DNA from 4 places in the Ruegeria sp. J8 genome. Region 4 is predicted to be linked to each of the others. Evidence: riboswitches for the same ligand, from Rfam matches in the RefSeq annotation. Region 4 holds a riboswitch; each other region holds the start of a gene.

Region 1 (7,550 bases), on a different contig from region 4:
GCATGCGCATGAAGCGCGGCTACAGCACAGGATGCCAATCGCGAGGCATCATCATCGGATCGTGACGTCAAAATGATGGGAACGGCCGCACCGATCACGACCCCTGCCGCCTCGGCATGAGAGATGAAGGTCAACTGTTTTGCCACCATATTCCCGGCCTCAATATTAGGCGCGACCAGAATATCGGCAGCACCGGCAACCTCTGACGTGATCCCTTTGGTACGGGCGGCGTTCAGATCAACCGCATTGTCCATCGCCAGCGGCCCATCGACCAACCCGCCGGTGATCTGACCGCGCTCGGCCATTTTCGACAGCAAGGCCGCATCGACCGATGACGGCATATGCGGGTTGATCGTCTCAACCGCCGACAACACGCCGACCTTGGGCTGTTCGATTCCCAAAGAATGTGCCAGGTGAATCGCGTTTTGCACGATATCCGCCTTGGTTTCCAAATCAGGCGCAATATTCACCGCCGCATCCGTCACCATGATCGGGCGCGACATGCCCGGAACATCCATTACGAACACATGTGACAGTCGCCGCCCTGTGCGCAGCCCTTTTTCACGACGCAAAACCGCGTGCAGCAACTCATCGGTATGCAGATACCCCTTCATCAGGGTCTGCGCGCGTCCGTCGACTACAAGATCCACGGCACGGTGCGCGGCGATGCCGTGGCTGCGGGCCTCGACAATTTCGATGCCAGACAAGTCGGCCCCCAGCTCAGCGGCAGCAGCGGCGATTTTATCGGGGTCCCCGACGAGGATCGGCGAAATAATATGATTGGCATGTCCCAGCAACGCGCCGCTCAGAGAGTTGGGCTCTTCTGGCGCAACAACGGCGGTTGGCATCGGCTCTAGTGGGCGCGCTTTTTCCAACAGCGCGTCGAAATGGCGGTGCCGCTGCACGATCAGGCCAGGGACCTCGACCGAGTCGAACTCCATATGCGTCGAAGGCGGTGTGACCTGAACGGTGCCGCTGAGAACCAGAGCATTGTCAACGACCCGTCGCACTTCGGCTGAGCAGAGCAGATCACCATCGTCGCGCTTTTCCTCAACAGCGACAAAGGCAGTCAGTTCTTCACCCGCAAGCACCGGGAGGTGGAAGGCCAAATCCGCGCGGCGAGTCTGCGTTCCGGCGCCGGGCATGTAGTTTCCCAGCACGGCTGCGACCAGACCGGCGGGCCACAGCGCGGGTGCGACGGCTTCGGCAAGGCCGTCGCCATCCCCGTCATAGGTTGCCAGATGCAGCGGATTGTGATCGCCCGAGGCCGAGGCAAAAGCATAAAGGTCGTCAACCGTGCACAAGCGGGTCAGTTGTGCCGCGTCGCCAACCTTGAGCTGCTCGAAGGTTTTATTTTCCTGGATTTTCATAGCGTGCCAACTTTGGTTTTTCGGACGTCTTACCGACTTGGGTCGCGGGTTTAATTGATGCAGGTCAGTTCGGGGTCACAATAGTACGTCCAGCACCCTTGAGCCCGCAAAACGTAGCCTCGGCTTTCAAATTTTGCTGCGTCGCAGCATAACTGATTGCCCACTGAGCAGCAATATCCTTTGCGCTGTCTTCACCGGAACGTTGCGGAATCCATATTGACCCATGCTCTGATCTGAGGCAGTGACGCTACGATGGTTCCCGATGCTGCACGCGCGGGATGAAAAGGGAATACGGTAAGGTGCAGACCAAATCCGTAACTGCCCCCGCAACTGTAGGCGGTGAGCGACGCCAATATCCCACTGGCCGGATCAGGTCGGGAAGGGTGGCCAAGCACAGACCCGCGAGTCAGGAGACCTGCCATCTCAAACGCAACCAAACCGGGGCGGGGTGTCCTGGAAAGAGGCTCAATGTCACATCGACTCGATGTCATCAGAACCGTTCCTCTCCCTGCCCGTCTGGCATGCAGGTGGGGCGGAGCATGACGGATCATGTGGTGCTGATCTGCACGACCTGCCAAGGGGCAGAGGCGGCGCTATCGATTGCCGAGGCCCTGCGCGAGCGCCTGCCCGAGGGCTACGGCACACGGATGATCGAGTGTATGGCCGGTTGCGATCACCCGCTGACCGTTGGATTTCAGGCGGGTGCGAAGGCACAATATCTGTTTGGCGAAATTCAAACCTCGGCCGATATCGACGCTTTGGCCGCTTTCGCGCGGCAATACCAAAACAGTTCCACAGGTTGGACCAAGGCAACGGATCGCCCCGAGGCGCTGTTGCACAAGACCTTGTCGCGGATGCCGCCCTTGGCTACGGGGGCCACATGACCGAACATGCGTTCCTTCAGGTCAACGGCGTCGGTTATCACGCCTATCACGGCGAAGTTCTGCTTCAGGACATCACCTTTGCGCTTCACGAAGGCGCGGTTCTGGCCATCGCTGGGCCCAACGGCGCAGGCAAGACAACGCTGATGAACCTTCTATGCGGGTCCGAGCATCCTTCGGACGGCAATGTACTGTTCAAGGGGCGAAATTTGCGCAGCATGTCAGCGACCGAGCGTGCGCGGATGATCGCTGTTGTCAGCCAGCAGGAATATCCCGACGGGCGGCTCTCCTTGCGCGAGTATGTAGCGCTGGGACAGATCCCGATCCGGTCCGACCGCTCGGCCGAGGCCCATGCCGCCGATCTTGCGCGAATTTTGGACCTGACCAGCCTGAACGATCTGGCCGACAAGCGCATGGCGGTTCTGTCGGGCGGGGAACGGCAGCGCGCCCATATCGCGCGGGCATTGGCACAAAACCCGGCACTGCTGTTTCTGGACGAGCCCACCAACCATCTGGACCCGGACGCCAAGGGGCGGATGTTGTCACTGGTGGCCGGGCTGGGGATCACAGTGGTGATGATCGTCCACGATCTGGTCATGATCCCGGAATTTGCGACGCATGTCGCGCTGATGAAATCCACCCGTCTTACCGGGTTCGGACCTGTGGCCGACGTGCTCACCACCGACCGCGTGCGTGACACGTTCGGCGTAGATTACCTGTTTTTCCAGCACGAGGGCCGCTTGATCCCGGCGCTGGACATCCGAAAAACCTCAGTTTCCAATCCTGTTAGGAGCATTTCCGAATGAAACACATCTTGTCCGTGGCGCTGGTTACAGCCATGGCGGGCGGTGCCGCCGCGCATGAAGTTACCGTCGACAATTGCGGCGAACCGCTGGTGTTTGAAACCCAGCCCGAGCGTCTGGTCGTGCATGACATGAACATGACCGACATGGCCTTTGCACTGGGTCTACAAGACAAGATCGTCGGCCTGACCGGGATTACCGGCTGGTACAAAACCAGCCCCGAGTTCGACTCGCTGCGCGGCGATATCCCGGAACTGGCCCCGAAATATCCGACGGTCGAGAACCTGGTGGCCGTTGAACCCGACCTGTTCTTTGCCGGTTGGTACTACGGAATGCGGCCCGGTGGTGATGTGACACCGGAAACGCTGGCGCCCTTCGGGATCAAGACTATGATCCTGTCGGAAAGCTGCGTTCACCTGCATAAGGACCGCCCAAAGGCCAGCATGGACCTGCTGTTTGACGATGTCCTGCGTCTGGGCAAGGTCATGCATGTTGAAGACAAGGCCGAAGCGTTGGTTTCAGGCTGGAAAGACGAGCTGGCCGCGATTGAGGCGAAAACCGCCGATCTGCCGAAACCGCGCGTGTTCCTGCTGGACGGGCCCGCTGATGCGCCCTTCACCGCCGGAAAATACGCCATCCCAGATGCGATGATTGCCGCTGCGGGCGGTCAGAACGTGACCCATGACATGGATACAAGCTGGGGCCGTAGCTCTTGGGAGGCCGTCGCCGCCGCGAACCCCGAGTTCCTGGTGCTGTTGGACTATCAAACCGGAAATGGCGCGGCGGATACGTTCAAATTCCTGCAAGAGCACCCGGTGATGTCGCAAACCGATGCGGTCAAAAACGAGCGCTGGATCGGTCTGCGGTACGAAGAACTGACGCCGGGACCCGCGAACATTCAGGCGATCTCGAAAATGGCACAGGCCATGCATAAGGGCCTGAACTAATTTGGGCCGTCTGGGGCTGACACTTTTGGTGGGGGCGGTCATTCTGGCCGCCCTTCTTCTGGTTTCAACAATCTACGGAACCACATCCATCCCTCTGTCCGATACATTCAAGGCCATATTGCTGGGCACAGGCCTTGTGGATGGAGACGTGTCGCCCCTGCACCGTATCGTCTTTGACCTGCGCCTGCCCCGCGCGCTGTTTGCGGCCGTGATCGGCGCTGGTTTGGGGATTGTCGGCGTTGTCTTGCAGACAACCACGCGGAACGATCTGGCCGACCCGTTTCTGTTCGGGCTGTCTTCGGGCGCTGCAGCGGGTGCTGTGTTCGTCATCACCGTAACCGGGGACATTCTGGGGTTCTGGACCTTGCCGCTGGCGGCGTTTTGCGGAGGGCTGGTGGCCTCTGGCATCGTGCTGGCTTTAGTACACGGATTGCGGACGAGCGCGCCTGAGAAATTGATCCTAGCCGGGCTTGCGGTGTCCTTCCTGTTCTCAGCCCTAACCAATTACCTGATTTTCGCAGGCGACAACCGTGCTGCCCATTCCGTCATCTTCTGGATGCTTGGCGGTTTGGGTCTGGCGCGATGGGAAACCTTCCCGCTGGTCTGCGCCGGGCTGGCGCTTATTCTGGCCTATGCCCTCTATCGTAGCCGCTGGCTGGATGCGCTGCTGACCGGAGATGTCACGGCAACAACACTGGGCGTTCCGGTTCAGTCGCTACGATTCAAAATGTTCTTTGTTGCTGCGCTCGCGACCGCCGTTTTTGTGTCGGTCGCCGGTGTGATCGGCTTTGTTGGCCTGATGGTTCCACATATTGCGCGCGGCATCGCTGGTCCTTTGCACAATCACCTTGTCCCGACGGCAGCCGTGGTTGGCGCGGTACTGCTGACCGGGTCCGATATCCTCAGCCGCCTGATGCTTGCCCCGCAAGAACTGCCGGTCGGAATTGTGACGACCTCACTGGGGTCAATTTTCGTTTTCATTCTGCTGCTCAGAACGGCGAAGCCCAAAAGATAAATTGGCTTGTCTTTGTCAGTCCCGACGCTTGCCGAGCTGTCAGCGCACCTGCAACAATTTGACAAAACAGATTTTTTGCATGCATATTTTTTTTAAGTTCCATGCAAAAACTGCCAAGAAATTGATCAATATCAAATCCGGCGCTGAACGAAGCCGTTAATCGGGAATAGCGACGAACAGAATCTAGCAAAGCCAGGTCTTTGAGAATGGGCCAAGTGACTACCCGGCGCGCCTTCCTGAGCGCGAGATTTCACGATGAGGACGGTGTGACAGCCAGACCTCCGGGATCGGTCGGGCCTGACTTTCTGAAGCACTGCACGAAATGCGGCGATTGCGCCTCGGCTTGTCCTGAGGACGTGATTGCAATCGCTGCGGACGGCTTTCCTGTTTTTCAACCCTCAGACAATCCCTGCACTTTTTGCGGCGAATGCGCCATTGCCTGCCCAACCCCTGCTTTGGATATCGACCTTGTGTCCAACTGGCCCTGGCGTGCCGCGCTAAAGCTGGACTCCTGCCTGTCGATGAATGGCGTCAGTTGCCGCCTCTGTCAGGACAATTGCGAAGAAAGCGCGATCCGGTTCTCGCTGCAAACCGGTGGTCGGGCCAAACCGACACTGGATGTGGCGGCCTGCACCGGCTGCGGGCTCTGCCCTACCGTTTGCCCGGCGGATGCCATCTCGCTGGACCACACCCCTCAACCCAAAATGGAAGCTGTGCAATGAACATCTGCGGTTGCCTTGCCCATGTCGCGCCCGACTACGCTACGGCTGCGGCGCAATCCCTGAGCGATACACCGGGTGTGGAAATCCACGCCCAGACCGAAGACGGCCGTTTCGTCGTCGTGGTCGAAGATACCCCTGAACGCCTTGCGTCCGAGACCATCATGGATCTGCACCAGATCCCCGGGGTCGTGTCTCTGACGTTGACCTATCACCATTTCGAGGACCTTGCAGAGACCCGCCCGCGTCCCGATGCCCTAAGCCAAACCACCAGCCGGAGGCTCACGCTATGACACATTCTGAATCACGCCGGACATTCCTCAAGGCCACTGCTGCCACAGCCACGGCCTCGGCCGCCGGTATTCCGCTGGCCACAGGCACGGCCGACGCTCAGGCGGCGACGCCGGATATCCGCTGGGACAAGGCCGCGTGCCGGTTCTGCGGAACGGGCTGTTCCGTTCTGGTTGGCACCAAGGAAGGTCGCGTCGTGGCCACTCAGGGCGACCCGGACGCGCCGGTGAACCGCGGCCTGAACTGTATCAAGGGCTATTTCCTGTCCAAGATCATGTATGGCAAAGACCGCCTGACCACTCCGTTGCTGCGCAAGACCAATGGCGAATACGACAAGAATGGCGAGTTCGAACCGGTCAGCTGGGACGAAGCCTTTGATGTCATGGCCGCTAAGTGGAAAGAGGCGCTGGCCAAGAAAGGCCCGACCAGCGTGGGCATGTTCGGCTCGGGTCAGTGGACGGTCTGGGAAGGCTATGCCGCCGCCAAGCTGATGAAAGCGGGCTTCCGCTCCAACAACATCGACCCCAACGCGCGCCATTGTATGGCTTCGGCTGTTGTTGGGTTCATGCGGACCTTCGGCATAGATGAGCCGATGGGCTGCTACGACGATTTCGAGCACGCAGACACATTCGTTCTGTGGGGTTCCAATATGGCCGAAATGCACCCCATCCTGTGGTCGCGCCTGACAGACACGCGTCTGACCAAACCGGGCAGCGAAGTTCATGTTCTGTCAACATTTGAACATCGTTCTTTCGAATTGGCGGACAATGGCATCGTGTTCAACCCACAGACCGATTTGGCGATCCTGAACTATATCGCCAACTACATCATTCAGAATGGCGCGGTGAACGAAGACTTCGTCAAAAAGCACGTAAACATCACCAAGACGGCAACCGATATCGGTTACGGCCTGCGCGACGAAAACCAACTTCAGCAAGACGCGGAAAACCCGAACTCGGGCAAAATGGAACCCATCAGCTTCGAAGAATATGCCAAAGCTGTTGAGCCTTACACTTTGGAATATGTATCTGAACTCTCAGGTGTTCCCGCTGACAAGCTTGAGAAACTTGCGAAACAATATGCGGATCCGAACCGGAAAGTCATGAGCCTTTGGACCATGGGTTTCAACCAGCATACGCGCGGTTCGTGGGTGAACTCGCTGATGTACAACGTCCACCTTTTGGTTGGCAAGATTTCCGAACCCGGCAACTCGCCCTTCTCGCTGACCGGCCAACCATCTGCCTGCGGCACCGCCCGAGAGGTTGGCACATTCGCCCACCGCCTGCCCGCGGACATGGTTGTCGCAAATGACGAGCACCGCGAGATTTGTGAAACCGCATGGAAAATTCCCGAAGGTACAATCCCGCCAAAACCGGGCTTCCACGCTGTTTTACAACACCGAATGCTGAAAGACGGTGTGCTGAACGCGTATTGGGTTCAGTGCAACAACAACATGCAAGCCGCCCCGAATATCAATGAGGAAGGGTATCCCGGTTATCGCAATCCTGAAAACTTCATCACAGT
Region 2 (7,550 bases), on a different contig from region 4:
AGCTTACGGTTCTGGCAATCCCGCGCATAGTCCAGCGCTTTGGCCGTGCCTTTAAGGTCAATCGCCATAACCACTTCGCCTACAGGGTTGTAGACGGTCATCGTCTTGTTTCTGGCGATAGCGTCCACAAAGCTGCGGTCGGTGAAAAAGACGGTGGCGCCGGGCACATCGCGCTGGTTGAACCCGATGGCAGTGGCATCAAAGCTCTGGCCGTCCAGTTCAAAACGGATCGGATAGCTTTCGCCCTGTTTGATATCACCCCAAGCCTTGTTGTAGACGGCAAAATACCCGCGATTGTCCAACGCATCATAGCCGATACGCACGACCGAGAGGTCCTGATACACCGTCTGGATCAAGCACCCGTTGCCGAGCGCGGGGTCCATCATGATGTTCCAGCCGTCGACAAAGCCTTTGTCGATTAGCTGCTGCGAAAACGCAGTAGTGGCTGTAAAGGCGGCAAGTGCGACAGCAAAAAGGCGTTTCATTACAGTTCCCAAAATCAAATGGACAAGGTCAAAGCCATAGTACACGCCGCGTGCGGCAGGCAAAGGCCATTCTTGACTGATGTCGCCGCGAAAGAACACCTATGTGCATGGCGGAACCCGGCTTTGCCTCGCCGCGGAGGCGCTTGAAACTTGGCTGTGGCACAATAGTTTTTGCACCTTAAAACAAGGAGCGAACAATGCCGCAACATCCAAGAACATTCTCTCACATCGGATTGTCTGTCCCAAACGTTGACGAGGCTGTACAGTTCTACTTCGAAGTCCTTGGTTTCTACGTGATCATGCCGCCGACCGATGTAGTAGAGGACGATACGGATATCGGTGTCATGTGTACCGATGTGTTTGGCCCGGAATGGAAAAAACTACGTATTGCACATCTCGCGACTGCTGATCGCATTGGGTTCGAGCTTTTCGAGTTTGACGGGAATTATGTACCGGAAAACAATATCGACTTTCGCCAGAATGGTACGTTCCATTTTTGCGTCCAAGACCCGGATGTCGAAGGTTTGGTGGAAAAAATCGTTGCAGCGGGAGGCAAGCAGCGGATGCCAATTCGATACTATTATCCCGGTGAGAAGCCCTACCGTATGGTCTATGTCGAAGACCCCTTTGGCATTGTCTTCGAGATTTATAGCCATTCCTACGAATTGACCTACTCTTCGGGGGCTTACACCTGACATATGAGACCGAAGCTTGTGTGTGGCCGGAAGGGGCCAAAGCGTTCCGGATGCTGCCGTTTTGCTTAGTTCAGAGCTCTTTTCGTGCCCTCAGTGCTGCCGTAATCGTCCCGTCATCCAGATAGTCCAGCTCGCCCCCAATCGGCACGCCTTGGGCCAGTGAGGTCAGGCGGACCTGCCCCTCCAACTGATCGGCTATGTAGTGGGCTGTGGTCTGGCCGTCTACGGTGACGTTCAGGGCGAGGATGACTTCGGTGATTCCTTCGGCCGTGACCCGGTCCTTGAGGTGCGGGATGCGCAGTTCGTCCGGGCCGACGCCGTCCAGTGCCGAGAGTGTCCCGCCCAGCACGTGATAGCGGCCTTTGAACACGCCTGCGCGTTCCATCGCCCAGAGGTCGGCTACGTCTTCGACTACGCACAGCTCTCCGGTGGCGCGGGCCTCGGCGTCGCAGATGTCACAGATGTCCATGGTGCCCACGTTGCCGCAGTTCAAGCATTCGCGGGCGGTGATGGCGACCTGCTGCATGGCGTCCGACAGGGGTGTCAGCAGCAGCGCACGTTTGCGGATCAGGTGCAGCACCGCGCGACGGGCCGAGCGGGGCCCAAGCCCCGGCAGTTTGGCCATCAGGTCGATCAGATTGTCGATGTCGCTGTTCGAACTCAACGCGTGTGCTCCTGCAAAAGGGCCGAGTTTGCGGGCCCGGCCTTTGGGTCGTCAGGAGTGTGTATCAGAACGGCAGCTTGATGTCTGCGGGCAGACCCATGCTTTCGGTCAGCTTGGCCATCTCTGCCTGCGCGCGTTCGGCGGCTTTGGTCTGTGCGTCCTTGATGGCGGCGAGGATCAGGTCTTCTACGACTTCCTTATCGTCGCCGTTGAAGATCGAGGGGTCGATGTCCAGACCTTTGAGTTCGCCCTTGGCGGTGGCAGTGGCTTTGACCAGACCTGCACCGGATTCGCCGACAACCATCAGATTGTTGAGTTCTTCCTGCATGTCGGTCATCTTGGTCTGCAGATCCTGCGCGGATTTCATCATCTTGGCCATATCGCCCAGACCGCCGAGTCCTTTGAGCATTACGTTTTCTCCTGCTAATCGGTTTGTCGCCTAGATACGGATAGCGCCCGTGCGGCACAAGGGGGCAGTGCCCTCCCGCCCGTCGTCGCGGTCTTTTGCAAGACCTCTCCTCCCGTTGGGCCCGGCAGAGCGCGGGCAACGCCCGCGCTCTGCCGGGCCCAAGGTCGCTCAGGGGTATCGGCGTCAGCCGATGGCCCGTGGCGGGCGCCGGAGGGTTAGTCCTCCTCGAACGGGTCCCATTCGTCTTCGACCTCGGGCAGGGCTTCGGTTTCGACCTTGGCGGCGCGTTCTTCGGGGGTTTCGATGCGTTTGATCTTGGCTTTGGGGAATTGAGCCAGCACCGCCTGCACCAGCGGGTGCTGTTCCGCCTCGGCTTTCAACGCCAGATCGGCGGCGTCGCGGATTTCGGCGATGGTTGCTGCCTTACCGTTGGCGACAATCGTCACCGCCCACCGATTGCCGGTCCAGCGTTGCAGTGCGGTACCCATGCGAGCGGCCAGGTCGGCTGGGGCCGAGTCCGTCGGTGTGAATTCAATCCGTCCGGGTTGGTACGAAACCAGCCGGACACCGTTTTCGACCTCGACCAGCAGTTTCACATCCCGGTTGGTGCGGATCAGTTCGACCACATGTTCGAAGGTCGGGTAGCGGGCCAGAGCCGTCTGCACATCCTGCGCCAGTGCCGCCGTCGGTGCACCTGCTCCGCCGCGTACGTGTGGCGCATAGGCAGAGGCCACGGGGGCCTGCACGGCGTGCGGTGGGGCGCTCATTCTGCCGCCGGGTCCGTCATTGGGTGACGGAGGCGGGGTGTCTTGCAAACGTTTGATCAACTCTTCCGGGCTGGGCAGGTCGGCAACATGGGTCAGGCGGATCACGGCCATCTCGGCGGCCATCATGGCGTTGGGGGCGGCTGAGACCTCTTCCAGAGCCTTCAATAACATCTGCCACATACGGGTCAGGACGCGCATCGGCAGGGCCTCTGCCATTTGCTGACCGCGCGCGCGTTCGTCGGGGGACACGGTCGGGTCTTCGGCGGCATCCGGCGTGATTTTCACGACCGAGACCCAATGGGTGATCTCGGCCAGATCGCGTAGCACGGCCAGCGGGTCGGCGCCTTCGGCATATTGCGCGCCAAGCTCAGTCAGCGCCCCGGCGGCGTCGCCGCGCAGGATCATGTCCATCAGGTCCAGCACTCGGCCACGGTCGGCTAAACCCAGCATCGCACGCACCTGATCGGCGCTGGTTTCCCCGGCACCGTGTGAAATCGCCTGATCCAGCAGAGAGGTCGCATCCCGCGCCGAGCCTTCAGCCGCGCGGGTGATCAACGCCATCGCGTCCTCGGCGATTTGCGCACCTTCGGCCTCAGCAATGCGGCGCAGCAAGCCGATCATGTCTTCGGGTTCGATCCGGCGCAGGTCGAACCGCTGGCAACGCGACAGAACCGTCACGGGTACTTTGCGAATCTCGGTGGTAGCAAAGATGAATTTCACATGCTCGGGTGGTTCCTCAAGCGTCTTGAGCAGCGCGTTGAAGGCGCTGGTCGACAGCATGTGGACCTCGTCGATGATGTAGATCTTGTAGCGGGCCGAGGCCGCGCGGTAGCGGACGCTGTCGATGATCTCGCGAATATCATTGACGCCGGTGCGGCTGGCGGCGTCCATCTCCATCACGTCCACATGGCGGCCCTCCATAATGGCCACACAATGTTCGCACTGGCCGCAGGGTTCGGTGGTCGGCTTGCCCTCGCCGTCGGGGCCGATGCAGTTCATACCCTTGGCGATGATACGGGCCGTGGTGGTTTTGCCGGTGCCGCGAATGCCGGTCATGATAAAGGCTTGCGCAATTCGATCCGCCTCGAACGCGTTTTTCAGCGTGCGTACCATGGCGTCCTGACCGACTAGATCGGCGAAGGTTTCCGGGCGGTATTTGCGGGCAAGAACCTGATAGGCGGGGCTGGGCGTGTCGGTCATATCTGCTCTGTCGGATTCGGAGTCCGATGCAGCGTAGTGACCCCTGCCGCCCACGTCCACAGCAGCAGCGCAGGAAATTCGATTTGCAAGCAAGGACGCAGGCGATACATCATCGGTGCAGATTGATCGGAACGTGCCATGAATAATTTCGCCATCTATTCCCTGCGACTGGGGCCGGGTCGTCTGGGGATATCTCCGCTGCCCGGCGCGGGAGGTGCCTATGCGGCCGATCTGAAGACGGTGCAGGACTGGCGACCGGATCTGGTGATTTCAATGACCACAAGCTCTGAGATGAAAAACCTGGGAGCGGCGGCGTTCGGTGGCGATCTGGAGCGGCACGGGGTCGAATGGGCTCACCTGCCGGTCCAGGATTTTGGTGCGCCGGATGCGCGGATACAGGCCATTTGGTCCAATGTCAGCCAGCGGGCCCGTGCGCTGCTGTCCGGCGGCGGAGGCGTTTTGGTCCATTGTCGGGGCGGCTGCGGGCGATCGGGTATGGTTGCTTTGCGGTTGATGACGGATAGCGGACTGCCCGCAGATACCGCTTTGCAGATGCTACGGACAGTACGTCCCTGCGCCGTCGAGACCGAGGCGCAGATGGTCTGGGCCACTTCGGCGGCCCGGACGGGCAGCTGAATTCAGGCTGAAAGCTGGTGTTCGGTCGGCGCGGCTGGCTGGGGCGCCGTGGTAACCACTTCCATCATCGCGCAGGGCGGTGTCGGCAAAAGGCTGGCTGCGTGGGCGGTGAAATCTGCTCCGAACAACATATCCGCATAGCGATCCAGCCGCTCGGCCGGAGTGTCGGCGGCCACACCGCAGAACACCCGGATCTGATCGGGTTGGGCGCGAAACCGGGCCGAGCACCCTTCGGCGCAATGGGTCAAGTCGCTGCTGCCTTCGATCTCGAACGCATCGGTTGTTGCCGGACGGGCCGTGGCCATTGCATCCGTCAGGGCGCGTGCCATTCGGGCCAGTGCCGGGCAGGGGGCGCCGGTTTTTTGGCATACCGTCGCGGTGAATTCGTGGGTCTTGGTCTTCCAGATCATGATGCGCCCTCCGCGCGCTGGACGAGGGGCATGGATCAGGTGTGACAGCGTGCTGACGACCTGTCCCGGACACCCCGCCCGAGTTTCGGTTTTCGTTCGATGGCAGGTCTCCTGACTTGCGGGTCGTGGCTTTGCCGACCTTCCCAGCCTTTCGGCCAGTGGTATCTCGGCATTGCTCACCGCTTACAGTTGCGGGGGCAGTCTCGGCCTTGATCCGTTCCGGCAATGCCGGGCAGGATCGCACCGTGTTCCCTTTTCATCCCGCCCCGTGACCGGGGACGAGAACCATCACGCCATCGCTAGCGGTTGAGCGGGCTTCGAGTCAAGCGCCATTGAATCCCGGCGCGACGTTGGGTCAATTTCCCCACGGCTTGACTCTGATGACGGAACAGGGCCGACTGCGCGGGTGAACTAAACAGTTTAGAACATGAGGCGCGGGCGATGTTGGACAATACGCATTCTGTTTTGACCGAAGATGTCCAGTTTCCGTCCGGTCCGGCGATGCTGTCGGGGCGGCTCTATCTGCCTGCTCTGCCTCCCAAGACAGTTGTGATGATCCATGCAGCGACCGGCGTGCCCCGCGACTATTATCAGCATTTTGCCCATTGGCTGGCGGCCGAGCAGGGTATGGCTTGTCTGACCTATGACTATCGGGATTTCGGCCATTCGCTGACCGGCCGATTGCAGGACTCGCAGGTAACTATGGCGGACTGGGCGCTGGTCGACATGCCCGCCGCCCGCGCGGAAATGCGCAGACGCTTCCCGGACGCGGAACAATGGAGCATCGGCCATTCCGTTGGTGGAATGCTGGGCCCGGTTCAGCCGGATATCGCGCAGATTGACCGCATGATCTGTGTTTGCTCCGGGCTTGTCACTCTGTCTGATCACCCGTGGCCGTACAAGGCGCTGGCGGGGTTGTTCTGGTATGGCCATGCGCCGCTGGTTGTCAAAGCGGCGGGGTATTTGCCGGGCAGGGCTTTGGGTTTTGGGGCTGACCTGCCCGCGCGGGTCTACTGGCAGTGGCGTAAATGGTGCACGGCACCGACGAACTACCTGCCCGATTTGGGCAAGACCCTGCCCGAGGCGCACTGGGCCGGGCAGGGAGTGCCGGTCGATCTGATCGCATTCGACGACGATCAGGTGGTGCCGCCCAAAGCGGTGTGGCGCCTGGCCGAGCTTTATGGCCCGAATGCGCGGCGTAGGTTGTTGTCACTGTCAGATTTTGGGGTGAAAGAGATCGGGCATATCGGCGTGTTCGCCCGTCGCAACGCAGCGGTCTGGCCGCAGCTTATTGCCCAGGATCATGTGGTAGATAAGTGAGAGGTTGGACATCGACCCAAGCGGGGCTCGTTGTGGCTGCTTCCTTCCGGACCTGACCAGGTTGGCGAGGCGCTCGCCCGCGCCAACCTCTCAGCACGCGATATAGGCAAGTGCGCGGCAAATGACAACCCGTCAGAGCGTCAAATGGATCATCAGAAAACCGGCCTCGTCCTCTCCGGCGATGTTTGGTGCAAATTCTGAGATGTCGTCCAGATGGTTCCGGGCCTTGTGGCCAGTACGCAGAACCGCCACCGCCCCGGCCACGGGGGACAGACGGAACGGACGCTCGAACACGGTGCCGGAATGAGGCCCGGCAGTCACGTAGTTTTTGACCAGATCTTGTAGAGGCAGAATCGGCAGCGGAACGCGCGTCGCCCGCCCGGCAAAGGGGAAGTGCCCACCGCCATTTGCGCGGTAATTATTCAACGCCACCACAAAAGTCTGCTCTGCATCCAAGGGTTGGCCTTCGAAACGAATCTCGCGGACGCGGCGGGCCGATGGGTGCAAAAGTGCCCCATCTGCGCCAAACCGAGCGGGCTGGCTAAGGTCGATCCGGTATGTCAGCCCATGCAGGACGTCAAAATTATGCCCCGCGCGGTCCGAGGCCAGCAGATCGCATCGTTGGCCGGGGATCATCCTGTTAAAGACGCCTGCGGACATTTCCAGCCAGTCTTCGATTTGCGAACCGGTGACCGCGACGGCCATCATCTCATCGGGAAAGACGTTCAAGTCCGTCACATGGCGCAGGCAGATTTCCCCGGCCGGGACGTCGGTAAAGAACCGAGGCCCGGCACGCCCGCCGAATTTCGACGGGGACACGGCAGACAGGATTGGGCAGTCCCGATAGTCCGTATCCTTTAGAAAAGGTCGCAACGCGAGGGTTTGAGCGGCGGCCACGAAAGCCAAGCCCCGGTCATAGCCGCAAAAGCTGAAATAGCTGTGCATGTGCTGCTGTACCTGTCCC
Region 3 (7,550 bases), on a different contig from region 4:
TACGATAACCCAAGCGATGGTCGTTAACGCAAAACTGCCTGTCAGCCACCATTTGAGGCGGTCGAGTGAACCATGGCGGTACGCGACGATGCCAGAGAGAAACAGCAGGGCCGTCGAACCGCCGAGCACGTAATAACTCGCGGCGGCAATCTTGCCAAATACGGCCAGCCAGCCCCCTCCCAAGCCAAGTAAAATCAAGGCCATCGGCAAGATGCAGCAGGTCGCAACGCCAAATGCGGTAAACGATCCAAGAAAACTCGCCCCTACAAACTTGCTCATAGTCTGCTTTCTCCGACTTTGACGATCTTGAGCGGAAGCCGGTTCGGCTTCCTCGATTTTTGCTTCGTGCGGTTTGCGAAATTCGACATCATGACCGACAATATGCATCCTGTAGTGGCTACAGGTTCAAGGGAAAGGTCATCACATGATTGCGATTGGCGAAGTGGCGAGATTGACCGGCCTGTCGGTCGAGACGATCCGCTACTACGAACGGGAAGGCATAGTCGAGAAAACCGGTCGAACCGCCTCGGGGCGCCGCGCTTACACGGAACGGGAAATATCCGAGCTCAGATTCATCAAACGCTGCCGCGATCTTGGCTTCACTATTCAGGATGCATGCGCACTTCGCGAATTGTCCAAAGCGCCGGAGCAAGCCTGTCGTGACGCCGAAGACGTCGCAACAAAACATCTCGACAAGGTCAGGTCAAAGATCGCCGCTCTCCAACGGCTGGAGCAAGCATTGGTAGAACTTGTGCAGACCTGTACTGAAGGAGCAGCATGCCCCCTGCTAACGGCGTTGCTCAACGAGCCTGTCGTCAAAGATGTCATTAGCGGTCACTAATTGCAGCGCCCGGAAAAACCGAAACTGCCTGTCTCAGTTTGGGGAGGAGCGGCTTCATTGTCCCAGTATTTCGTAACCTTAAGCGATGACGGCCGATCTGTGTTGTATTTTTGTTGAATGAGAGAATTGCGATCAGCTTACCCTCTAGTTCGCGCTGTTAGCTATGCCGGACTGGTGATGGCGTGGATGCTCTGATGCTGTCAACTAAGGAAGAAATACCAAAGAATCTGCAAATTTTTGCCGCTTTACCCCTAGAGGCTAAGAAGCAGTTGCAATGCCTCAAGGCACATGAAGGCTTGGAATAAAATACATTGGCCCCGGAAGTTTGGATACCTTCGAGGAACGAGCATGGAGAAGGCAGATATGACAAATCCCACGTTAGTTCAGAGAATGTTATCGAAAAACCTGCTGGGTTATCTCCCAATGATCTGTTTTATATGCAGCTTTTTTGTGTCTGCCGCTACATTACAAGCCTCTGAGCTTCCCTCGATCGGTCTTGACAGAAAGATTGAAGCGCCATCCGGTGCCAAAACACTATGCAAAGATTACTCTTGGGCGTGCGCGAGCGCTCGTAGTTCTGGTCTGTCCGTGGCACAAGAAAATCAGATCGTTAAAACGATCAACACGCGCGTCAATCGGAGAATCCGTGCCGTTTCGGATCAAAGCCAATACGGGACAAAGGAATACTGGACACTGCCGACGCAAGGGTCAGGAGATTGCGAAGACTTCGCTTTGCAAAAGAAGTTTGAACTTGTGCAGAACGGTGTGGATCCTACGAAGCTACTAATCGCGACCGTCTTGGACACCAATCGCAATGGCCATGCTGTTCTAGTCTATCGCTCGAGTGAAGGCGATTTGGTTCTGGACAATGTTACCAACAGGATCAAAACGTGGAAGGAAACAAGGTATCTTTTCCTACGAATACAGGACCCGATTCACCCTGATCGTTGGGTACAGGTTTCTAGCGGCTAAACCATTGGGTAGACATTGGTTGCCTCTCGCAATTGATGTCACGACCTGCATTGTTCTGGGCGCATAGTTGAGTTTCGATGCTCAGTCCGACTCGTCCATCTGCTTGTGTTTGCACCATTGCGTGTGAACGAATTCGATCCGCGCGCCAGATATCTCGGAGGTGTCGTATTGGCCTACTGTTGGGATTCCGCAAGCCATACACGTAGACAATGGGCGCGTTTCCGCAGCGAAACCTTCCATTTGACCCGCTCAGATTGGAGTATCTCCGTCAAGTAAAGGCCACCGGGTCGAGCGCGTTACGGCGAAGATATCGAACGCCTGATTAGGACGACCATGGAGGCCGTTCATCTACTTTAGGGAAGAACGCAATTATCCCCCAAGGATAAGGGGAAATGCGACGGCTCCGGCACTGCGTCGATGACATTGGAGGAGTTCGAAGACTGGCTGCACCCGGAGATATGCCGTTATCACAACACCCATCACACCGGGTTGCGGCGAGAACCGATGGCGGCATGGGCGATCCTCGGTTGTAGTGACGCAGACAGAAAAGTTGTTAATGCCGAGGCGTTTCGCATCAGCGTACTTCCTTTTGAATGTCGTCGGTTGTCGCTACGCATTCAGTCCCATGATCGGTCGTGGTAACCGAAAGGTAACCATCAAGCACGAACCCCGCTATATGTCCCGGATCTAGACTGTAATTGACGATAGAACGAACCTAGTTACGCGCAACAAGAACCTGTCGCGTCTCGGAATTCGCCTTGGGAGGCGCGGTGCGCGCGGACCTGAAAATAGGCGTGTCATGGCGAGCCGATCCCGGAGGCAATGCTGTTTCAGATTATTGAAGAACAAAGATGTTTCGCGTGAGCTGTTTCCACTTCATCGCCTACCACCTGCTTCAGCTCAGTCTCACGTAGAAACTTAAAAATTTTTTCGTCTGATGGTTGCTTCTTCGCCCTGCCAAATCCCCGTCTCGCACTCGGTGTATTTGCAAAGTTTTCGAGGGCTAGGGCTCATGTGTCCTTCCTGCCTGAGTATGGACTCTTTTCCAGACTTAGAGTCAAAACACGTATTGAAACTGAGCTAACAACCGACCAGCAAATATGAAATCTCAGATGGAAGTTCTCGATCAAGGATCAGCCTGACGCATGTGCCTACCTAACCTCACGCTTTGCAGAACCTGCCGCGACGCGGATTCCACCCTTTATGATCAATTAGCCGCAACGCTGGAGGCATCGGGGGTGCAAGCCGAGTTGCAGCAAGTGGATTGCATGTCCGGTTGTCACCGACCACAGACGTTGGCGGTGCGACAAAGCGGCAAGACCGCCTATCTTTTCGGTGAGGTTACGGTTGTCGATCTTCCGGACATAATGATCTTCATGCGGATGTATGAGGACAGTACTGACGGCGACTTCGCTGACGCCAGGAAGCTAGGTAAGCTACGTTTCAAGGCGATTGCACGTATACCGGCACAAAAAAGATAGCCAACATGCAACTTGCCGACCAAAGCTCCGGTGTCGAGTTTTCAGCTTACAGTTTGTGTTTTTCGACTTAGCCTTCTGCACTGAACGGCTAAAATCTAAACCAAGCCTGCCATTACCTAAGATTGACCGCTGCAGAATACTATGATGTCGCTTTCGTACTTGACGGAACAAAGCACTATGGAACAATAAAGGCTTCTACGGTGTCCAAAGGTGCCTACGCACTGGGACTGAAACGGGAATGAGGACGGTGCACCAAACTACCGCACTGAAGCCTTGACCGCCCCCGCGACTGTGAGCGGCGAGCGGCCTTCCAATACCACTGGCGTAATGGCGCTGGGAAGGGGGAAGTCTGCTGTGACCTGCGAGTCAGGAGACCGGCCGTAGGATGGACACAACATATGCCGTCGGGTGTGACGGCGAGGAGGATTAAAATGACGACAAAAACGATCAAGGCATCCGCCGCTGGCGCATCCTTTCTGCCTGCAGTATTCGCCGTGGTTCTGGGTCTAGGGATCATTACCGTGACTGGCCATGTTCAGGCTTCTGGCCTGCATGACGCGGCTCATGATGTGCGCCACGCAACTGGCTTCCCCTGCCACTAAAACAATGTTCAGTCGTATTCTGACCAGCGGCTTGTTCGCTGGTGCAGCAGCGGGGCTGATTGCCGCCCTTCTGCAGTTGTATTTCGTGCAGCCAGTGCTACTTCACGCCGAGCTCTATGAGGGCGGCGACCTGGTGCATTTTGGCGCTGATCCCGTAACTGCGCATCCCGACCTGCCCGGCATGTTCGCCGAGCCGATGCGCGATGGTCTCAGCATTATCTTCACCATGCTTACCTACACCGGCTATGCGCTAGTCCTGGCGGCGCTGATGTCAGTAGCCGAACGTCAGGGGCATGAGATCAACGGCCGCACCGGCCTGCTTTGGGGTCTTGCGGGCTTTGTCGCCTTCCACTTTGCTCCTGGCTTGTCACTGGCTCCAGAAGTTCCCGGCGTAGCGGCAGCAGATGTGGGAGTGCGTCAGATCTGGTGGACGGTCACCGTTGCCGCAGCCGGCGTAGCCATGTGGCTGATTGCCTTTGGAGGTAACCTGGTAAGCTACCTGATTGCGGCCGTGCTGCTAATGGTACCGCATATTATCGGGGCCCCTGAGCCTGAGAGTTTCTCTGGGCCGGTTCCGACCGAGATCGGGGCGCTTTTTGCTGCCCGGGCCTTCGGCATCGGCATGGCCGCCTGGGCACTCTTAGGCAGTTTCACCGGCCACTTCTGGCAGACAGAAGGCAAGCGCGCAGGCGCTGCAGTCTGATCGCGCTCCTCCATTGCTACCCCGCTGGTTACACCGGCGGGTTTTTTTTATTGAGGATGACAAGATGTCCCGTTCTCTTGCTCTCTTTGCCATCGGACTTGTCTTTGGCGGCGGTGCTGGCTTTGTGATTGCCGCCAGCAGCGGTAGCACCTTTGAGAGCCATGACCATACTGACCCGGCCCAACACGGCGGCAACATGGAGATGGCAGCGCACGACCACTCCGCTGCCACTAATCTGCCTGCCGACAGCGACGCCCCCAGTGTGGCGATCCAGATGATTAAGGATCCTATGGCGGGCTGGAATCTGCGTGTGACACCGCAGAACTTTCGCTTTGCTCCGGAAAATGCCTCCACGGCTGACGTTCCAGGCGAAGGTCACGCGCATGTTTATATCAACGGCGAAAAGCTGGGCCGCCTTTATGCCAATTGGTTACACCTTCCGTCGCTCCCCGATGGCGATGTTGAAGTAAAAGTTTCTCTCAATGGCAACAGCCACAGCCCTCTGATGGTTGAGGGTGTGCCCGTGGAGGCCAAAGTGACCGTGCAGCCTGACGGCGATGACTCCTGATTGACATTCCTGGCTGAGAAGACAACTACGCGGATTCAGCGGGTCTAAGCGGCAAGTACAGCGTGCGCGCGGGTTTTTGCCGCTCTGTATCCAAGGACAGATAAGCTGTTGCAAAGCCGCGCCGAATTCCCGTCTTGTTCCTTTGGCTTGCATCGTCGGAAACCGAAAACATGAAGCAACTACAATGGGCATTTCGGTTCTTTCCATTGCTTTTTTGACCCAGTCCAAAGCAAACTCGATCAAATCAGAGTTCACGCCACCGCGCACCTGATCGACTGGATAAACTAAGCGTTACCTGAAACCTCTTGAAGCTCTAGCTGCTAGAGGCTTTAAGACTCGAATTTGATCGTGAAAATGCGATGCAAATACATTGAACTTGTGAACCAGGCTGAGATCTATGCTGACAAGGCGCTATTTCATTCAATCAACCACTGCGCTGTTTTCCGCGTCTGCGGCCAGTCCATTGATCGCCAAAACATGGCCAACCTCGTCGCAAAAGACCTATTGGGACAGCCAGGTCACGCCATTTGATTACGATCCAGCGACCTCAAATCCATGGGGCGTTCATGACCGTTTTTTACCACGACGTGTCGTAGCAAATGATGGTTTGGTTCCTGGTGACATCCATGTCGATGCGGTCGCGCGCTATCTTTACCATATCGAGGAAGGCGGGACCGCAATGCGCTATGGCGTTGCGATCGCGCGAGGGAACCTTTACGAGCCCGGAACCTATGCTATCCGGCGCAAGGTCGAGTGGCCACATTGGACGCCAACGGCTTCAATGATCGAGCGCAACCCCGAATACGCGGAATTTCGGGATGGTATGGAACCCGGGCCAAGTAATGCTCTCGGCTCTCGAGCCCTTTATCTATACGTTGGAAATCGAGATACATATCTCAGAATTCACGGCACGCCTCAGCCTAGAAGCATCGGTGGTCGCGCAAGTTCTGGATGTGTTAGAATGATCATGGCCCATATCAATGATCTCTACCCACATGTAAGAATCGGCTCGACCGCATATTTATACTCGGCCGAAGATAGCGTCACAGCCCGCTCATAAATTTTGGGCAGCGTAGGTGGACGTCGTCGCCCTCTTTTTTATCAGGCGTCTCGCGCGGCGCAGATCGGAGCGCCATTCGTCGCGCGCAATGGTACCAATGTCGTCTCGACAGGTCCGCTGTGCTCATACCAGAAGCAATTGTCTTCTGGCAAAAGGCGTGCCGTGGCCAGATCCTGCCCCGGCCCTGCCAGCGCAACGACTGAATCTGGCACGTTGCCTGGTTCAAGTGCTTTGCTTTTGGCCCCAGTGAACTGGGCTGAGCAACCGGCAGTAATCGAGACTAACGTGATGGTAATTGCGATCCGTTTCTGCATTGACCTGTTCCAGAATTTTTTGCGTCCTCTGCGACTAGATTGCATCCACGCGACCAGCCCGCAAGAAGGAATGGAGTGTCGGTATCACGCGCAAGGAACCCGGATGCTAAAAAATTCAGAAAGGTATTGAAGCTCTAGTTACTGTAGGAACTACTTACAAAGGACCATAGAGATTCTTGAGGTCCGATCATGTCATCCGATACCCATAGCCACGACCATGGCCACGAAAACAAACATGGTCACCACGCATGCAGTAGTGGCGGGTGTGGCGCCATCGCCCCCGCCGGTCCAATTCCTGACGGCGGTAGAAGCTTTCAGGTCTCTGGCCTCGATTGCGCCGAAGAGGTTGTGATCCTGAACCGGGTTATCGGCCCGAAAGTTGGTGGTGAAGAGCATCTCGCTTTTGATGTCATCAACAGTCGAATGACGCTTCTTGAAAGTGCTGCCAAGCTTTCTGACGAAGACGTCATGCTGCTGGTTGCCTGCACCGGTATGAACGCCAAACCTTGGGATGACGGAAATGCCGCCCTGGATCAGGCGGCGCATATTGCGCGTCAGCGACGGTTCACCACACTCAGCGGAGGTTTTTGGGCGGCAGGCTTTGGCTGGCACATCTTCGAAACAGGCATGGGCGGAGCGCTTGGACTGTTTTCGGGACATGGTGAGGTTCCGATGCCTTTGCCCGAGGCCACTTTGTTCGCGGTCGCGATCTTGTTTGGCGTCTGGCTGGTGGCCCCCAAGGCCTGGTCTTCGGCGCAGCGCCTTTCGCCGGATATGAACCTTTTGATGGTTGTTGCCGTCGCTGGTGCCATCGGTCTGGGTGAGTTTTTTGAAGCGGCAACTGTAGCATTTTTCTTTTCGCTCTCTCTTTATCTGGAAAGCTGGAGTGTCGGACGGGCTCGCAACGCAGTATCCGCGCTGCTTGATCTGGCCCCCCCGACGGTTCGGCTGGTTCGTGCTGACGGCTCAGAGGCAACGGTCCCGGCGGCGGATGTCTTTGTCGGCGACA
Region 4 (7,550 bases):
GGTAGCCGAACTGGCGGCTTATTTGACTGAGACCGGCTTTGCCGACACCCGCCTACACGTGATGGAGGCGCTCGGCGGCCCTCGCGAGCGTTCCCGCAGTGTGTCCCTGACCGAGGCGCTGCTGGGCGGGTTCGATCACCCGGTTTGTGTTGCGCTTGAGGTCGCGGGCGATGGGCGCGCGCTGCCTAAGTCTTCGGGCAAGCCGGATGAGATTTTCGAGACCGACGGCCAGATCACCAAACGCCCTATTCGGGCACTGACCCTGTCGGCGCTGGCCCCGCATCGCGGTGAGCATCTGTGGGATATCGGAGGCGGCACCGGCTCGATCAGTATCGAGTGGTTGATGTGCGATCCGACCCTCACGGCCACCACGATTGAACCCCGCGCGGACCGGGCCGAGCGGATTCGTCGCAATGCCGATGCGCTGGGTCAGGATCGGCTGACCATCATCCACGGCACTGCGCCCGATGCGCTGGACGGGTTGTCCCTGCCGGATGTGGTTTTCATAGGCGGCGGCCTTAGTTCTGCGCTGCTGGGCTGGCTGCACGCGACCCTGCCCGCAGGCACCCGGTTAGTCGCCAACGCAGTGACACTGGAAAGCGAAGCACTGCTGGCGCAGTGGCATGAGAAACGCGGCGGCGATCTTTTGCGGATTGAATTGGCTCAGGCTGCGTCTTTGGGTCCCCGACGCGGTTGGAAATCTGCCTATCCGGTGGTGCAGTGGAGCGTCACGCTATGATCGTCGCGGGCCTTGGCTTTTCCTCCACCGCGACGGTGGACAGTCTGCGCGCGGCCTTTGCGGCTGCCGCCTCTGACCACCCCGTCAGCGCCTTGGCGACCGTCGCGGACAAAGAGGGCCATGCTGCGCTTGCAGAGTTCGCAGCCGTAACCGCCCTGCCCCTGCATTTCATCGCGCCCGCCGATCTGGCCGGGCAGCGCACGCTCACCTGCTCGCCCCGCAGCCGCGCCAGTTACGGCACCGGCAGTGTGGCCGAAGCATCCGCCCTTGCCGCCGCTGGATCTGGCGCGCGGCTGCTTTCACCACGACAGATATCAGACGACCGGCTGGCCACCTGCGCCATCGCCATCGGAGGACAAAAATGACCGTTCATTTCATCGGCGCCGGACCGGGCGCTGCCGACCTGCTGACCCTGCGCGGGCGCGAAATCATCGCGTCCTGTCCCGTGTGCCTCTATGCGGGCTCGCTGGTGCCCGAGGAAATCCTTGGCCACTGCCCCGAGGGAGCCAAGATCATCAACACCGCGCCGATGGATCTGGATCAGATCATGGCCGAGATCGATGCCGCCCATAAGGCTGGTCAGGATGTGGCCCGCCTGCATTCGGGCGATCTGTCGGTCTGGTCCGCCATGGGCGAACAAATCCGCCGGTTGAAAGAGATGGGTATCCCGGTCAGCGTCACGCCCGGCGTGCCGTCCTTTGCCGCGGCAGCCGCGGCCTTGGGCACGGAACTGACACTACCCGGCCTCGCGCAATCGGTGGTGCTGACCCGCACGCCGGGCCGCGCGTCTTCGATGCCCGAGGGTGAGACGCTTGAGAACTTCGCCCGCACCGGCGCAACGCTGGCCATTCACCTGTCGATCGGCAATTTAGACAAGGTCATCGCCGACCTGACCCCGGCCTATGGGGCCGATTGCCCGGTGGCCGTTGTCTATCGCGCCAGCTGGCCCGATGAACGCATCATCCGTGCAACGCTGGAGACCTTGAAAGACGCGCTGGGCGAAAGCATCGCGCGTACCGCCCTGATCATGGTCGGCCCAGCGCTTGCGGGGGAAGGGTTCGACGAAAGCTGCCTCTATTCCAAGGATTACGACCGCCGCTATCGCCCGCAAAGCGCCGACAGCCCGTGGTCCAGCTGGAGCCCCGAGGATGAATGACGCGATGACTAACCCTCCGGGCCTTCTGATTTCTGCACCGTCCTCGGGCACTGGCAAGACCACGGTCATGCTGGGCTTATTACGTGCGCTGGCCGAGGATGGGCTGACCGTTCAGCCTTTTAAAAGCGGACCAGATTATATCGACCCGGCCTTTCACCGGGCGGCTGCGGGGCGTGCCTCGTTCAATTTGGACAGCTGGGCCATGGGTGAGCCTTTGTTGGACGCCATTTCTGCACAGGCCGAAGGCGCGGATATCGTGGTCGCCGAGGGCTCAATGGGGCTGTACGACGGCGTCGCCAAGCCCGGTGAACTGGGTCATGGGTCCAGTGCGGAAACCGCGTTACGGATGGGTTGGCCGGTGGTGCTGGTGCTGGATGTGGGCGGTCAGGCGCAATCGGCGGCGGCGACGGCTTTGGGGTTCAAGATGTATAACCCCGATCTGCCCTTTGCGGGCGTGATTCTAAACCGCTGCGCCAGCCCCCGGCACGAGCGGTTGACGCGGTTGGGAATGGAACGCGCGGGCCTGCCGGTTCTGGGCGTGCTGCCCCGTCGTGGAGACCTGACCCTGCCCGAGCGGCATCTGGGCCTGATCCAGGCGGTTGAACATCCCGATCTGGAAAGCGCAATTGTGGGCTATGCCGCTTTTCTGCGCGAACATGTCGATCTTGAGGCGATCAAGCGGGCGGCGTCCTCAGGCCCGAATGGGCCATCGTCCGCCGCGCTGCCGCGCCCTCCTGCACAACGGATCGCGCTGGCCCGCGATGCGGCGTTTTCGTTCACCTATCCGCATTTGCTGGAAGGCTGGCGCGCGGCTGGAGCCGAGGTGTTGCCGTTCTCGCCCTTGGCCAATGAAGCCCCTGCGGCGGATGCCGATCTGGTTTGGTTGCCGGGCGGATATCCTGAGCTGCACGCAGGCATTCTGGCCGCCGCATCCGTCTTTCAGGAAGGGTTGCGGAACCACGCGCAAACCAAGCCCGTGCATGGAGAATGCGGGGGTTATATGGCGCTGGGACAGGCTCTGATCGACAAAGAGGGTGTCTCGCATCAGATGGCCGGGTTGTTGGGGCTGGTGACGTCCTATGAAAAGCGCAAGTTCAATCTGGGCTATCGTCGCGCCGAACTGCTGGCCCCGATGCCCGGCTTTGCCGTAGGCACGGGCCTGCGGGGGCATGAGTTCCACTATTCCTCAATCATCGAGCAACCTGACGCGCCTTTGGCCCGTGTGTTTGACGCAGAAGGGGCCGAAGGGCCGCAGACCGGATCGGTGCGTGGCAACGTGACCGGCACGTTCTTTCACCTGATCGCGGAGGCCTCAGTATGAGTGGGTTTGTCTCGTTCATCGGCTCAGGTCCGGGCGATCCGGAATTGCTGACGCTCAAGGCCGTAGATCGGATGCAAAAGGCGGATGCGGTGCTGTTTGATGACCTCAGCAGCGGGCCGATCTTAACCCATGCGCGCGAGGATGCCGATCTGGTGGGCGTGGGCAAACGGGCGGGTCGCCCCTCGCCCAAGCAGGACCATGTCAGCCGGTTGTTGGTGGATTACGCCCTGACCGGGCAGCGGGTCGTGCGGTTGAAATCCGGCGATGGCGGCATGTTTGGACGTCTGGAAGAAGAACTGGTTGCCCTGCGCGCGGCTGGGATCGAATACGAGATCATCCCCGGCATCCCCTCAGCTGTAGCGGCGGCGGCGGCGGCGGGCATCCCGCTGACCCGCCGGTTGACCGCGCGGCGGGTGCAGTTTGTCACCGGCCATGATGTCAGCGGCAAACTGCCCGAGGACCTGAACCTGCCCGCGCTGGCCGACCCGGATGCGACCACCGTCGTCTTCATGGGCAAGCGCACCTTTCCTCTGCTGGTCGAAACGCTGCACGCACATGGCCTGCCGCTGGAAACGCCAGCACTGATGGCCGAATCCGTCTCGACCCCCGAGCAGAAGCTGCATCGCAGTACTGTAGGCGCGCTGTCCAATAAACTGGCGGACGAGATAGGCACCGCCCCGGCGCTGATCCTTTACGGCCCGCTGGCAGAGTTTGACGATGTTTGACCTGACCTTGATCGGCATCGGCACCGGGAACCCTGACCACGTGACCTTTCAGGGCGCGCAGGCGATCCGCTCGGCGGACCTGATCCTGATCCCCCGCAAGGGCGAGAATAAGGCCGATCTGGCCGGGCTGCGCGAAAAGATCATTGCGCAGGTGACCGACACGCCGCCGCAGATCGCCTATTTCGACATCCCCAAGCGCCGGTCCGACGACGGATATCTGCGCGGGGTGGATGAATGGCACGACGCGATTGCATTGCGCTGGAGCGAGGCAATCGCCGCCCATCCTGGAGCACGACATGTAGCTCTACTGATCTGGGGCGATCCGTCGCTTTATGACAGTTCCCTGCGGATTGCAGAGCGGCTGGACCCTCAACCGACGACGCGGGTGATTCCTGGCATTACAGCGCTGCAGGCGTTGACGGCTGCCCACGTGATTCCGATCAACGATCTGGGTGCCCCCTACATCGTGACCACGGGGCGGCGGATTCGCGACGAAGGGTGGCCGGACGGTGCGTCAAACGTGGCGGTAATGCTGGATGGTGAGTGCTCGTTCCAACATCTTCAGATGGCAGATTATGACATCTGGTGGGGGGCGTACGTGGGCATGAAAGAGGAAATTCTGATCAAGGGGCCCTTGGCTGAGGTTGCGCAGCAGATTCTGGACACCCGTGCCGCTGCGCGCGCCGATCACCGGTGGATCATGGATATCTATCTTCTCAAAAAGTGCGTGAACTGACCAAATTGGTCGCGAATGGCGATTGCGCCACGCGGGTTTTAAAGGCTAGATGAACCCGTCTGGTCCCGTCGTTCACAGCGACGAGCTAAGAGGGAATGTGGTGCGATCCGAGTTGCTCCAATCCACAGCCGCCCCCGCGACTGTAAGCGGTGAGCCTTGCTCAACCAGCCACTCCTGAATTTTCAGGGGGAAGGCGAGCACAGGCCCTGACCCGCAAGCCAGGAGACCTGCCAGGCGTGATTTGAAACACCGGCCGTCGGGTGCGACGGCACAGGAGAATTGAAAATGACAACACAAACACAAACCGCCTCGCGCGCTGGTATCCTGCCCGTCATGTTCGCTGTGATTCTGGGTCTTGGCATCATTTCGGTGACTGGCCACGTTCAGGCCGCTGCCCTGCATGACGCAGCCCATGACGTGCGTCACGCAACCGGCTTCCCCTGCCACTAAACCCATGTTTAGCCGTATCCTGACCAGCGCGTTGTTCGCTGGTGCTGCAGCGGGGCTGATTGCCGCCTTGCTGCAGTTGGTCTTTGTGCAACCTGTGTTGCTGCACGCGGAACTGTATGAATCAGGCGAATTGGTCCATTTCGGCGGTGACGTCGTAAGTGCTCACCCCGAGCTGCCGGGAATGTTCTCGGACCTGTTCCGCGATGCGCTGAGCGTCATTTTCACGATGCTTATCTATACCGGTTACGCGCTGATGATGATTGCGCTGATGTCCGTGGCTGAGGGCAACGGCCACAAGATTGACGGGCGCACCGGCGTTTTGTGGGGGCTTGCGGGGTTCGTTGCCGTGCACCTCGCACCCGGATTCTCGCTCGCGCCAGAAGTGCCCGGCGTGGCAGCAGCCGATGTAGCTGCGCGTCAAATCTGGTGGTTTGCGACCGTCGCAGCAGCAGGTGTTGCCATGTGGCTGATTGCCTTTGGCGGCACCCTGATCAGCTATGTGATCGCAGCCGCCCTGCTGTTGGCCCCACATCTGATCGGCGCGCCCGAGCCGGACGTGTTCACCGGCCCCGTTCCGACCGAGATCGGCGCGCTGTTTGCCGCACGCGCTTTTGGCATCGGACTGGTAGCCTGGGTTCTGGTCGGGGCATTCGCCGGGTACTTCTGGCGATATGAAAGCCAGCGTGCCGAAGCTGCGGCCTGACAAGCACGCTTATGAACACGCCGAGACCAGCTCGGCGTGTTTGCTACTACCATCAAGGAATATAAAATGGCACGCTCACTTGCCCTGTTTGCAATCGGCATAGTTTTTGGCAGTGGTGCAGGATTTGTGGTTGCGGCTGCAAATGGCGTTACTTTCGACGGCCATGACCATGGCGATCCTGCACATCACAGTTCATCTCACGCCGAGGCAGCCGCACACGATCATTCGACTGCCATCAACCTGCCTGCTGGCGCTGATGCTCCGGGGCTTGAGATCGCTCTTACGCCCGATCCTATGGCGGGCTGGAACCTGCATGTCATGCCGCAGAACTTTCGGTTCTCACCACAAAATGCCTCAAAGACCGATGTCGACGGCGAGGGGCATGCACATGTCTACGTAAATGGAGAGAAACTGGCCCGGCTGTACGGTAACTGGATGCATATCGACCATCTGCCGCAGGGCGAGGTCGAAGTCTCGGTCTCTCTGAACGCAAACAGCCACAGCCCGCTGATGGTCGACAACATCCCCGTCAGCGCGGCGGTCACACTACAGGTCGACTAAAGCGCCGGGATACGCGCCCGCAAACACATCCGGAGCCGCCCGCAAGGCCGGGCGTCTTCGATCCAGCCTTTGGGGCTTTCCAGATAGGTCCGGCAGGTCGCCACGATATCATCGGCGTCCGAAGCGACATCGACCCCTGAAAACACATATGTCGCCCCGCCATCGGCCTGCAGCGCGATGGCCACGGGTTCTGCACATCCACTGAAACAGGCGTGCTGATCGACCGAAACCCGCCCCTCAATCCCCGCGCGGGTCAGGGCGGATTCGACAGCTTTGACCTCGGCTCCGCAATCGCGGGCACCGGCACAGGACGAACATATCAACAGGCGCATCTGATCCAATTCGGAACTCATCGGGTGGCATTTGCCTGTTTCTGAGGGTTTCCAACCGCAGGCGCAATCGAGAAAACGCACAAGATTGTGAGTGCGCCCTGTCCCGCTTTCTGGCATCACTGTCGCAACCCCGAAACAGGAGGCCCCGATGAAAGCCCTTTGGACTGCGATTGCCCTGATAGCGACCCCTGCTTTGGCAGACGAGCCCCTTTCGGGCTGGGCCAGCTACGCAACCGACAAAAGTTACGACGCGTTGGTTGCCGACACCAAGGATGCCATCAAAGCTAATGGTCTGATCGTGGTCACGCAGGCAGGCCCGACCAACGCCGCCGCATCGCGCGGGATCACTATCCCCGGCAATCGGGTCATTGGTGCCTTCAACAACGACTATGCGGTGCGCGTGCTGGAAACATCAGTGAACGCGATGATCGAGGCACCGATCCGCTTTTATGTCACCGAGAACGAGGACGGCACCGCCACCCTATCCTACAAGACTCCCAGCTTTGTCTTCGCGCCCTATGTCTATGAGGGCGGAGACCCCCTGCGCGAGATCGCTGAGGAGCTGGATGGCAAGTTTCAGGCTGTGGCTGAAACAGCAGTCAAATAGTCACACTGGCGTGATCCGCCTTGCGTCTGGGGCCGTCCTCCGCAATCTGCTGTGAAACAGTTTTTCGGAGCATGACTTATGCAAGACCTCTCGCCCCGCGCAGCGGACCTTCTGGCCCAACGTTTGTACGAGGCCGGATGTCGCCACGCCTTTGGAATGCCCGGTGGTGAGGTTCTGACTCTTGTCGATGCGCTGGAACAGGCCGGGATCACCTTTCACC

What was found. A riboswitch is a leader RNA that binds a small molecule or an ion and turns the genes downstream of it on or off. The one in region 4 is predicted to bind cobalamin.
Region 1: linked by a shared signal. The riboswitch ahead of ACR0L1_RS12245 (DUF1636 family protein) and the one ahead of ACR0L1_RS06135 (CbtB domain-containing protein) in region 4 are both predicted to bind cobalamin.
Region 2: linked by a shared signal. The riboswitch ahead of ACR0L1_RS17600 (hypothetical protein) and the one ahead of ACR0L1_RS06135 (CbtB domain-containing protein) in region 4 are both predicted to bind cobalamin.
Region 3: linked by a shared signal. The riboswitch ahead of ACR0L1_RS20685 (CbtB domain-containing protein) and the one ahead of ACR0L1_RS06135 (CbtB domain-containing protein) in region 4 are both predicted to bind cobalamin.

Annotation. Positions count from the first base shown of each region.
Region 1 is NZ_JBQFMR010000005.1:84,281-91,830, forward strand. It holds gene ACR0L1_RS12240 (bifunctional enoyl-CoA hydratase/phosphate acetyltransferase) at 1-1,370, opposite strand, end outside; cobalamin riboswitch at 1,608-1,807, shown strand; gene ACR0L1_RS12245 (DUF1636 family protein) at 1,910-2,254, shown strand; gene ACR0L1_RS12250 (ABC transporter ATP-binding protein) at 2,251-3,057, shown strand; gene ACR0L1_RS12255 (ABC transporter substrate-binding protein) at 3,054-4,001, shown strand; gene ACR0L1_RS12260 (FecCD family ABC transporter permease) at 4,003-5,016, shown strand; gene ACR0L1_RS12265 (ferredoxin-type protein NapF) at 5,223-5,738, shown strand; gene ACR0L1_RS12270 (chaperone NapD) at 5,735-6,028, shown strand; gene napA (nitrate reductase catalytic subunit NapA) at 6,025-7,550, shown strand, end outside.
Region 2 is NZ_JBQFMR010000009.1:49,384-56,933, reverse strand. It holds gene ACR0L1_RS17630 (hypothetical protein) at 1-485, opposite strand, end outside; gene ACR0L1_RS17625 (lactoylglutathione lyase family protein) at 683-1,180, shown strand; gene recR (recombination mediator RecR) at 1,251-1,844, opposite strand; gene ACR0L1_RS17615 (YbaB/EbfC family nucleoid-associated protein) at 1,909-2,253, opposite strand; gene ACR0L1_RS17610 (DNA polymerase III subunit gamma/tau) at 2,469-4,220, opposite strand; gene ACR0L1_RS17605 (protein-tyrosine phosphatase family protein) at 4,359-4,856, shown strand; gene ACR0L1_RS17600 (hypothetical protein) at 4,859-5,266, opposite strand; cobalamin riboswitch at 5,351-5,571, opposite strand; gene ACR0L1_RS17595 (alpha/beta hydrolase family protein) at 5,708-6,586, shown strand; RNA gene ffs (signal recognition particle sRNA small type) at 6,581-6,679, opposite strand; gene ACR0L1_RS17585 (bifunctional 2',3'-cyclic-nucleotide 2'-phosphodiesterase/3'-nucleotidase) at 6,719-7,550, opposite strand, start outside.
Region 3 is NZ_JBQFMR010000012.1:91,570-99,119, reverse strand. It holds gene ACR0L1_RS20705 (hypothetical protein) at 1-279, opposite strand, end outside; gene ACR0L1_RS20700 (MerR family transcriptional regulator) at 425-841, shown strand; gene ACR0L1_RS20695 (transglutaminase-like cysteine peptidase) at 1,190-1,813, shown strand; gene ACR0L1_RS20690 (DUF1636 family protein) at 2,959-3,294, shown strand; cobalamin riboswitch at 3,476-3,691, shown strand; gene ACR0L1_RS20685 (CbtB domain-containing protein) at 3,726-3,896, shown strand; gene ACR0L1_RS20680 (CbtA family protein) at 3,901-4,599, shown strand; gene ACR0L1_RS20675 (hypothetical protein) at 4,664-5,167, shown strand; gene ACR0L1_RS20670 (L,D-transpeptidase) at 5,565-6,227, shown strand; gene ACR0L1_RS20665 (hypothetical protein) at 6,269-6,541, opposite strand; gene ACR0L1_RS20660 (heavy metal translocating P-type ATPase) at 6,731-7,550, shown strand, end outside.
Region 4 is NZ_JBQFMR010000002.1:510,176-517,725, forward strand. It holds gene cbiE (precorrin-6y C5,15-methyltransferase (decarboxylating) subunit CbiE) at 1-739, shown strand, start outside; gene ACR0L1_RS06110 (cobalamin biosynthesis protein) at 736-1,104, shown strand; gene cobM (precorrin-4 C(11)-methyltransferase) at 1,101-1,895, shown strand; gene ACR0L1_RS06120 (cobyrinic acid a,c-diamide synthase CobB) at 1,888-3,216, shown strand; gene cobA (uroporphyrinogen-III C-methyltransferase) at 3,213-3,941, shown strand; gene cobF (precorrin-6A synthase (deacetylating)) at 3,934-4,677, shown strand; cobalamin riboswitch at 4,721-4,926, shown strand; gene ACR0L1_RS06135 (CbtB domain-containing protein) at 4,963-5,127, shown strand; gene ACR0L1_RS06140 (CbtA family protein) at 5,132-5,830, shown strand; gene ACR0L1_RS06145 (hypothetical protein) at 5,897-6,391, shown strand; gene ACR0L1_RS06150 (DUF1636 family protein) at 6,388-6,744, opposite strand; gene ACR0L1_RS06155 (DUF302 domain-containing protein) at 6,872-7,330, shown strand; gene ACR0L1_RS06160 (thiamine pyrophosphate-binding protein) at 7,409-7,550, shown strand, end outside.